3 regions of the Streptomonospora arabica genome follow, and region 3 is predicted to be linked to each of the others. Evidence: riboswitches for the same ligand, from Rfam matches in the RefSeq annotation. Region 3 holds a riboswitch; each other region holds the start of a gene.
What was found. A riboswitch is a leader RNA that binds a small molecule or an ion and turns the genes downstream of it on or off. The one in region 3 is predicted to bind cobalamin.

Region 1: it holds a riboswitch for cobalamin, as region 3 does, so the genes downstream of both, metE (5-methyltetrahydropteroyltriglutamate--homocysteine S-methyltransferase) here and ABD284_RS19565 (energy-coupling factor ABC transporter permease) in region 3, are expected to answer to the same signal.
Region 2: it holds a riboswitch for cobalamin, as region 3 does, so the genes downstream of both, ABD284_RS17950 (ABC transporter substrate-binding protein) here and ABD284_RS19565 (energy-coupling factor ABC transporter permease) in region 3, are expected to answer to the same signal.

What each region holds. Positions count from the first base shown of each region.
Region 1 is NZ_BAAAQI010000013.1:88,944-92,207, forward strand. Features, by position in the region: gene metE (5-methyltetrahydropteroyltriglutamate--homocysteine S-methyltransferase) at 1-1,815, opposite strand, end outside; cobalamin riboswitch at 1,972-2,192, opposite strand; gene ABD284_RS19075 (polysaccharide deacetylase family protein) at 2,590-3,264, shown strand, end outside.
Region 2 is NZ_BAAAQI010000011.1:152,823-156,086, forward strand. Features, by position in the region: gene ABD284_RS17945 (FecCD family ABC transporter permease) at 1-813, opposite strand, end outside; gene ABD284_RS17950 (ABC transporter substrate-binding protein) at 817-1,815, opposite strand; cobalamin riboswitch at 1,889-2,070, opposite strand; gene ABD284_RS17955 (response regulator) at 2,482-3,156, shown strand.
Region 3 is NZ_BAAAQI010000014.1:72,639-75,902, reverse strand. Features, by position in the region: gene ABD284_RS19580 (sirohydrochlorin chelatase) at 1-293, opposite strand, end outside; gene ABD284_RS19575 (precorrin-8X methylmutase) at 570-1,166, opposite strand; gene ABD284_RS19570 (4Fe-4S binding protein) at 1,206-1,406, opposite strand; cobalamin riboswitch at 1,565-1,771, shown strand; gene ABD284_RS19565 (energy-coupling factor ABC transporter permease) at 1,802-2,539, shown strand; gene ABD284_RS19560 (energy-coupling factor ABC transporter substrate-binding protein) at 2,543-2,941, shown strand; gene cbiQ (cobalt ECF transporter T component CbiQ) at 2,948-3,264, shown strand, end outside.

The DNA.
Region 1 (3,264 bases), on a different contig from region 3:
CTCGCGCAGCGCGGCCTCGTCGACCTGGATGTGGCGGATGCCCTCCTTCTCCAGGTCGGCGATCTCGTCGCGCAGGGCCAGCGCCACCTGCCGGGCGGTGTCGCCCAGCGGCTGGTCGTCGCGCACGAACGACCACGCCAGCATGGTCACCGGGCCGGTGAGCATGCCCTTGACCGGCCGGGCGGTGCGGGACTGGGCGTAGGTGATCCAGTCGACGGTCATCGGCTCGGGGCGCGACACGTCGCCGTAGAGGACCGGCGGGCGCACACACCGCGACCCGTAGGACTGGACCCAGCCGTTGGCGGTGGTGGCATAGCCGTCGAGCTGCTCGGCGAAGTACTGCACCATGTCGTTGCGCTCGGGCTCGCCGTGCACGAGCACGTCCAGGCCGATGTCCTCCTGGAGCTTGATGACGCGGTCGATCTCCGCACGCATCAGGCGCTCGTACTCCGCTCCGCCGATGCGCCCGGCCCGGTGGTCGGCGCGGGCCCTGCGGACCTCGGGCGTCTGCGGGAAGGAGCCGATGGTGGTCGTCGCCAGCACGGGCTCCTTGCCGGCGACCGTGCGCTGCTCGTCACCCACCCGGCTGGTCTCGCCGCCCAGCGCCTGCAACCGGGCGCGCACGCGGGAGTTGGTGAAGGACGCGGGCGGGGCGCCGCGGGCGGCCTTCAGCTCCGCCGTGACGGCCTCGTCCCCCTCGGAGAGCGCGCGGCCGAGCAGCACCACCTCGTCGACCTTCTGCTTGGCGAACGCGAGCCGCTCGCGCACCGCCGGGTCCATGCCGGGCTCGGCGTCCAGGTCGATCGGCACGTGCAGCAGGGAGCACGAGGTGCTCACCTCCACCCGGCCGGCGAGCCCCAGGACCGAGCCCAGTGTGGACAGCTTGGCGGGCAGGTCGGCGCGCCAGACGTTGCGCCCGTCGACGACACCCGCGACCAGTGTCTTGTCACCCAGGCCGGAGACCCGCGCCAGCTCGCCGACCCCTTCGGGGCCGCTGACGAAGTCCAGGCCGATCCGCTCGACACCGGTGCCCTTGAGCACCTCCAGCGCCTGCGCGCCGATCGCGCCGAAGTAGGTGGAGACCAGCAGGTCGGGCCGCCGGGCCTGGTCGCCCAGGCGGCCGTAGGCGTACTCCAGGCACGCAAGCTCGGCGCGGCCCTCGTCGCTCGCCAGGATCGGCTCGTCGATCTGCACCGACTCGGCGCCCACGGCCGACAACCGGGCGAGCAGCTCGGAGTAGCACCCCAGCAGGTCGTCGAGCAGGTCCAGGGGCCGCCAGCCCTCAGGGGCGTCCGCGGCGGGCTTGGCCAGCATGAGCAGCGTCAGCGGCCCCACGAGCACCGGCCGGGTCGGCACGCCCAGCCCCTTGGCCTGGGTGTACTCCGACAGCGGCTTGCCGCCCGCCAGGCGCGGCCGCGTCGCGGGCGACAGCTCGGGGACCAGGTAGTGGTAGTTCGTGTCGAACCACTTGGTCATCTCCATGGGCGGGAGGTCGCCGGTCCCGCGCGCCATGGCGAAGTAGGCGGCGAGCTCGGACTCGCGGTCCTCGGCGGCCTCGAACGCCGCCCGGAAGCGCTCGGGCACCAGCCCGAACAGGACCGCGGCGTCGAGGACGTGGTCGTAGTAGGAGAACGTGTTGGAGGGGATCGCGCCGATCCCGGCGTCGCGCAGCGACTCCCAGACTCCTCGGCGCAGGCGTGCGGCGACGGCGTCCAGGTCGGCTGCGCTGGAGCGGCCGTCCCAGTAGGACTCGCAGGCGCGCTTGAGCTCCCGGTCGCCGCCGATGCGCGGGTATCCGTGGACGGTCGTGGGCATCATGCGGCACCGCCCGCGGACGTGTGGCCTTCTCGCATGGCTTGTTCTCTCCCTCGTCGATCAGCCGGACGATCCGCGGCCGCGGGAGAGGGTGTGCGAGCGCACGCGCGTCACCGCCCTGGCCCTCCCTCGAGGCGCACGGACCACCGCGGGCGCGTTCGCCCGCGGGCGGTGGCAGGTATTCGGACTCGTGGGCACGGCACGGCCCGTTCGGGCCGCTCCTCCTACCGGCCGCCGCTTCCCAGGCGCGTACGCCCAGTGCCGATGACGGCTTTCGTTCCCACTTACCGCTGCGGGGCAGTCCCGGATTCGCACCGGGTTCCCTCTTGCGACACGCACGGCGCAACATGCGTGTACCGACCGCGGCTGCAACTATAGTCCAGGCAGTCACGGCCGCCCGTGGACGCCTCCCCACACAGCGTTCCCGGGCCCGCACAGCGACCGGACGAGGCCTGGTGGCCGCCGCCCCGAACCGCTCCGACGGAACGCGAGACCGATCCGCTGCGGCGGGCTTTGCCAACCTTGTGCGGTTGTTGGCTGCAACATGACGTCTTCTGTCGCCTAATTCGCCCCTGCGGAGATTACCCTCGACCGATGGACCGTGTCCGAATCGATATGTCATTCGCGGAACCCGCGCGGATTCCCAGGGCGACACATTCACCGGCACCCGACTCCAGAACCGTGAAGGACGCGCACCAGTTGAAGCACCAGCCAGTCGGCTCGCATCCGGGGTCACGGCCAGGCGCCGTCACGCCCCGTTCCCGATCAGCAACCGTGCGTACGGCACCCGGCGCGGCGGCTCTGGCGCTGCTTCTGGCGCTGACCGCCTGCACGGGCGGCGATGCGGACCCGGCGGCGTCGGACGCCTCGGCGTCGGCCTCGCCTCGGGCCACGCCCGCCACGGGCGCACCGGACGAGCTGACCGCCGTCGACACGGAGCACATCCCCGGCCTGGAGGAGCAGACCTCCACCAAGACCCTCGACGGCGGTGTGGAGACGCACGTGTCCTACCCGCGCGTGCCCAAGGCCGGCCCGTTCACCGAGCGGCTCGGCGAGATCACCGCGCAGGAGGCGCGGGACTTCGCGAGCGCCGAGCGGGGCGCGAAGTCCTACACCGTCGACTGGCAGGTGAGCGCCGCGGGCGGCAACGTCCTGGCGGTCCGCCTCACCCAGCACGAGAAGGACGGCGACGGCGAGCGCACCGGCTACTCCACCTACTGGTACAACACCGAGTCCGGCCGCACCGCCTACTCCACCGAGCTGCTGGACGGCCAGGGCAGCCTGGAGGAGCTCGACGGGCTGGTCAAGAAGCGGCTGAAGGACCGCGACGGGGTCGACGTTTCGAAGCTGCACCCCATCGCAGAGATGTACGACTCCGTGGGGTTCAACCCCGACGGCGGCCTCGTGGTGGAGTTCGACGAGGGCCAGATCGCCCCGGCGAAGAAGGGC
Region 2 (3,264 bases), on a different contig from region 3:
GAGCACGACCGCGACGGCCCCGAGCGCACGGGTCGACGCGAGCCGCGTGCCGAGGCCGCGGGCCATGTCCTCACCGAGGGCGACCGTGTTGAGCTCGCGGCGAACCGCCGCCGCCAGGCAGAGGCCCACCAGGACGGCCGGGGCGGCCACGAGCAGCTGCCCGGTGTCGGCGCGCGTGAGCGAACCCACGGTCCAGAACCGGAAGCCGTCGAGTGCGGAGGGGTCGAGAAGGGTGATGGCCGTGGTCGCGGATCCCACCATGGCGCTGAGCGCCGCACCGGCCAGCGCGAGCTTCACCGGCGCCGCGCCGCCGGCGCCGAGCGAACCGAGTGCGTAGACGAAGACCGCGGCCAGCGCGGCCCCGGCGAAGGAGAACCACAGGTAGCCGGTGAGGGCGCCCACCTGGAAAACGGACATGGCGACCACGACGGCGAACGCCGCACCGGCGTTGACGCCGAGGATGCCCGGCCCCGCCAGCGGGTTGCGGGTCAGCCCCTGCATCACGGCACCCGCGATGCCCAGGCCGACCCCGGCGAGCACCCCGGTCGCGGTGCGGGGCACGCGCACCTGCCACACGATCCGGTCGGCCTCGCTGCCGGCGGGCGCGACCAGGGCCGAGACCGCGTCGGTGAAGGAGAGGGCGTAGTTGCCCGTGACCAGCGACAGAGCACACGCGGCCGCCAGCACCAGACCGGCCGACGCCAGGCCCGCCGCCCGGCCGGCGCGGCCGGACAGCAGGCCCCGGCGCGGCTCGCCCGGCGCCCGGGGCGCTGTGGCGCATCCGGTCCCGGGCGGCGCGGTCGCACCGGTCACGGGTTACTGCTCGACCAGGTCCGGATGGATGCGGGAGGCCACCAGCTCGATGCTGTGCGCCGCCCGTACCCCGGCCGCCCGGTCGGCGAACAGGAACGGGTGGACCTCGCCCTCGGCGACGGCCGCCACCCCTTCCAGCGCCGGGTCCGACATGATCGCCCGGACCTCGTCCCGGGCATCCTGCGTAGTCATCCCGGCGTCGCAGCAGGCGTCGGTGAGGATGACGTCGGGATCGCGTTCGACGAGCTCCTCCACACCGACGTCGACGTTGCGCTTCCCGGTCAGGTCGGCGAAGGCGTTGACGCCGCCCGCGTGCTCGATGATCCGGGTACCGAAGTCCACTCCGCTCGCCACCCGGTAGCCGCCGTCCTCGCCGGGGGAGACGATCGCCACGGACGGGCGCTCGGCCCCCTCCACCTTCGCCTCCACGGCGGCGATCCGCTCCTGCATGTCGGCGATCACCCGTTCGGCCTCGTCCTCGGCGCCGAACAGCGCGCCGAGGTCGCGCAGGTCCCGGTAGACGCTGTCCACCCGGACCGACTCCGGGTCGATCGCCCGGTCGGTCAACCCGTCCTCGCTGGGGCACAGCGGGCTGAGGATCCAGCTCTGCACCCCGAGCTCGCGCAGGCTCGCGCGGGTGCCGACCGAGCGGTCCGGGCTGTTCTCGGCGAAGAACCCGTTGAATCCGGAGATGACGAAGTCGGGCTCGGTCTCCAGCAGTCCCTCCCTGCTCGGGAGCGTCGGCACGTAGTCGGCCGCGGCCTGCTCGTCGGCGTACTCGGGCAGCACCTCGGCGTCCAGGAACGCGGTGCCCACCAGCCGGTCGCTGAGCCCGAGGGCGTGGGCGACCTCGATGCCGGGCTGGTATGCGGCGTAGACACGCTCGGGCGGCGCCTCCACGGCGACGTCGATGCCGCAGTTGGTACGGGTGACGGCGTCCTCGCCGACCGACTGCTCGGGGGCGGGGGCGCCGCAGCCGGCGAGCAGGACGACGCAGGCCATCGCGCACGCGGCACGGGGTGAACATGAAGATACGGGGGCCATGAGACCGCCTTTTCCAGGTCCTCGTGGAATCGGGTCGTGCGGTGCCGTGGCCGGTCTCCTGGCTGACGGGTGAACGCGCGCTGTGTCCGGCCTTCCCAGGGATCGCGCCCCAGTGGCCCGTTCGGACGAACGACACAGCACTCCCGATCACAGTGGCGAGGGCCGCACCGGTTTCACACCGGATTCCCGTTCACCACGGCGCCGCCGACGCTAGCACGCCGCGCTCTCGGCCCTCGGGCCCGGGGAGCGGTCGGCCGCCCGGGTGCCGGACGGTTCGCGGAGCCGCGGGCGCGGCCACGTCCCCCAAGGGGGCGGCCGCGGTTCCTGCACCGGCGCGGTCGGCGGTCGCGCTTTCTTGCCGGAGGGGCGGGGCGGACGCCGTGCGTTCGGGCGCAGGTCCCGGTCGGGCCGGGACCTCCGTCCCCTCTTCTGCGACCGCCGTCGTCCGCGCATGCGCACGCACCTGCGGTTTCGCTGTTCGCGGGCGTGCGGCGGCGCGTCCCGCCCCTCGCAGGCGCGCCCGGCGGGTGGGAGCGGCGTCGCGAGCGGGTACGCCAGTCCGGGAGACGGCGGAGGTGCGCGGTCGAAGCGCAGCGCCGCCGCAGCAGAGTGAGGTGACCTGCCATGGCCGAGGCCCACGCCCCCATCCGCGTGTTCCTCGTCGACGACCACGACGTGGTGCGCCGCGGAGTCGGCGCCCTGCTCGGCGACGAGCCCGACATCGAGGTGGTGGGCGAGGCCGCCGGCGCCGCCGAAGCGACCGCGCGCATTCCCGCGGTCCGGCCCGACGTGGCCCTGCTCGACGTCCGCCTGCCCGACGGCAGCGGTGTCGAGGTCTGCCGCCAGGTGCGCTCGGACCTGCCCGACCTGGCCTGCCTCATGCTCACCTCCTACGCCGACGACGACGCGCTCTACGACGCCGTCATGGCCGGAGCCTCCGGCTACGTGCTCAAGCAGATCCACGGCTCCGACCTGGTGGGCGCCATCCGCACGGTCGCCGCGGGCGAGTCCCTGCTCGACCCGCGCAGCACGGCCCGCATGATGCGCCGCATCCGCGAGGACGCCCAGCGCACCGACCCCCTGGCCGAGCTGTCCGACCAGGAGCGGCGGATCTTCGAGCTGATCGGCGAAGGGCTGACCAACCGCCAGATCGGCGAGCGCATCTTCCTGGCCGAGAAGACCGTCAAGAACTACGTCTCCAGCGTGCTGGCGAAGCTGGAGATGCAGCGCCGCACCCAGGCCGCCGCCTACGCCGCCCAGCTCAAGTCGCAGAAGCCCCACCGCCGCGACGCCGACTGAGCCCCGCCTCCGCCGGGCCGAAGGTCCCCTCCTCCGCGGGCGCAGGGCCCGCGCGCCACCGCCCTTCGCCGCTGCCCGCGGCCGCGCCGCCTGCCTACCGTCGGTCAT
Region 3 (3,264 bases):
GCGTAGTCGAACCCGGAGTGGCGCTCCTTCTCGCGAGCGAGCGCGCCGGGGATGTCGCCCTTGGCGTGGCCGGCGGCCACCAGCATCATCGGCAGGGCGACCACCCGCTGGTGGCCCTTGCCGTAGAGGTCGCCGACGGCCTCGGTGAGCGGGGGCGGCGAGAGTTCGATGAAGCCCCCGGCGACCTCGCGGTCGGTGAAGCGGCGGCCCAGGCGCTCGACGAACGCCTCGAAGTCCGCCACGCCCTTGTCGTCGCGGGTTCCGTGTCCGACCAGCAGCAAAGGGGGTTGCATCCGATTCCTAACCGGTGAGTGGGGTGTTTCGGACACGCCTTCAGGCAGCGCTGTCCGACTTGTCGGGTTGGGGGAGAGCCGCGTTGCGACGGCGGTGTGCTCGGATGCGCAGGGGCCCGGACCCGCGGGGTCCGCCGCTGCGCGGCGCGGTCGGCCCGGCGCCGTGCGGCGCCGCTGCCGCCGCCTGTTCGCGGTGGCCGGCTCCTCCTCTCTGACTCCTCGTTCAGCGGGCCGTGCCGGCGCGCGCCTCGCGGCGCGCCGCCGACGGTGCCCGGCTCACTCGGGTACGGGTACGGGACCGTACAGCAGAGCGTTCAGCGCCGCAGCGGCGACCGCCGATCCGCCCTTCTCCGAGACGTTGCTCACCTGCGGCAGTCCGCTCGCGCGCAGTTCGGCCTTGGACTCCGCGGCGCCCACGAAACCCACGGGCAGGCCGATGACCAGCGCGGGCTCGACCTGGCGGGCGACGATCTCGGTCAGCGCGGTGGGGGCGCAGCCCACCACCCAGACGGCGCCGGGGCCGACGTCGGAGTAGGCGGTGCGCACGGCCGCCGCCGAGCGGGTGATCCCGGCTGTGCGCGCCAGGCGCTCGGCGCGCGGGTCGGAGATGCGGCACACGCAGTCGCGGGCGGTGATGCCCGCGGCGACCATCGCGACGTCGGTCACCACCGGTGCGCCCTCGTCCAGCAGCCGGGCGGCCTTCTCGACCGCGGCGTCGTCGATCACCAGGTCGGCGGCGTAGTCCAGGTCGGCGCTGGAGTGGATGACCCGCTCGGCCACGGCGCGGCTGAGCGGCGGCATGGGCCCCAGGTCGACCCGGGAGCGCAGGATGGCGAAGGACTCGGTCTCGATCGGGTGCACCCGCCGCTCCACGGTCGTCTCCTCCCCCTTGCTCCTGCTCTACCGGCGCGGTCACTCATCCAGGACGGCGATCGCGTCGGCCGGGCAGATCTCCACGCACTCCAGGCAGCCCGTGCACCGGTCGCCCAGTACGGCCAGGCGCCCGCCCTGCGGTCGGAGCGCGTGCTCCGGACAGGTCAGCAGGCAGGCTCCGCAGGCCGTGCACGACGATGTCACAGCCACCGGAGCGGTGGGCTCGGCGGGGTCGGGCAAGGCGCTCCTTCCGTGCGGCGCCGGCGCTGAGACCAGTGCCACCGCGGCGTCCCGGTGGCCCCTCAGGCGCGGCGCAGGCCCAGCGTACACGGGGTTTCGGGCAGGACCGCGGCAGCGCCCACGGGATGTCCTCCTATTGCGGATCCGCCGCTCGGGCCGTACGTTCGATGGGCCGTGGTGTTCGGGAAGTCCGGTTTGAAACCGGCGCGGCCCTCGCCACTGTGAGCGGGAAGTCCAATGCCCCGACCGCCGTTCGCGGCACGTCGGCGCAGGCCACTGGGAGCACCAGCGACGCTGCTTCTGGGAAGGCCGGCGGAGGGCGGCGACCCGTCAGCCAGGAGACCGGCCACGGCGCGACGACCGTCCACGAGGTGCTGGAAGTTGGGTCCCCCGAGATGCATATCGCTGAAGGCTATTTGCCCTGGCAGCACGCCGCTGCCTGGACCGCCGCCGCGGCCCCGTTCGTCGCGCACGGTGTCCGGTCGCTCACGCAGGCCGTCCGTGCCGACCCCGATGCCAAGCTGCTCGTCGGCGCCGCCGGTGCGTTCTGCTTCGTGCTGTCGGCGCTGAAGATCCCGTCGGTCAGCGGAAGCTGCTCCCACCCCACCGGTGCCGGCCTGGGCGCGGTGCTGTTCCGCCCGCCCGTCATGGCCGCGCTGGGCACGATAACCCTGCTGTTCCAGGCGCTGCTGCTGGCGCACGGCGGGCTGACCACCCTCGGAGCCAACGTCTTCTCCATGGCGGTGGTGGGGCCGTGGGCGGCCTACGGCGCCTACCGGCTCGTCCGCGCGGTCACCGCCTCCGCCGGCGAGCAGACCTCGCTGGGCGCGGCCGTGTTCTGCGCCGCCGCGCTGGGCAGCCTGGCCACCTACACCATGACCAGCGTCCAGCTGGCCCTGGCCTTCCCCGACCCCGCATCCGGGTTCCCCGGCTCGTTCGCGACGTTCGCCGGTATCTTCTCGGTGACCCAGGTCCCGCTGGCCGTGATCGAGGGCCTGGTCACCGTGGTGCTCGTGCGGCTGCTGTGCCGAGTCAGCCCCGACCAGCTGCGCCGGCTGGGAGTACTGACGCGGCCCGCCGCCCCGGCGCCCTCCGCCGACGCGACCGAAGCGACCGAGAAGAAGGCGGGCTGAGAGATGCCGAGGACCGCGACCACCTGGCTGCTGATCGCCGCCGCCGCGCTGATCGCCGTGCTGCCCCTGCTCATCGGGGCCGGCAGCCACTTGGAGGAGCCCTTCGCCGGAGCGGACGCGCAGGCCAAAAGCGCCGTGACCGACATCGACCGCGGCTACGAGCCGTGGTTCACCTCGATCTACGAGCCTCCCTCCTCCGAGATCGAGTCGGGCATCTTCGCCCTGCAGGCCGCGATCGGCGCCGGGATCATCGGCTACTACTTCGGCGTCGTCCGCACGCGCAGCAGGCTCGCGGGAGGCCGGGCGGCGCCGCCGGACGCCCCGCGCACCGAGACCGCCGAGCGGTCCGCGGACGCGGCTGCCGACACCGCCGAGGCGGACTCCGGCTCCGCGGAGCGGTAGCCGCGCGTGCTGGCGATCGACGCCGCCGCCTACACCAGTCCGTGGCGGCGGGTGCATCCCGCCGCCAAGGGCCTGCTGTTCGGCGGCCTGCTGGTGTGCGCGCTGGCGCTGCCCACGTGGCCCGCCGCGCCGCTGGTGGCCGCGGTCGCCCTGGCCGCGGCCTTCGGGCCGGCGCGGGTGTCGCCGCGCGCCTTCGCCCGCGCGGCCTGGGGGCCGCTGCTGTTCATCCTGACCGGGTCACTGGCGCTGCTGGTGACGGTCGGCGGAGCGCAGGGCGCCGTCGCGCTCGACCCCGAGGGCCCGGCCCGGGCCGCCGAGATCAC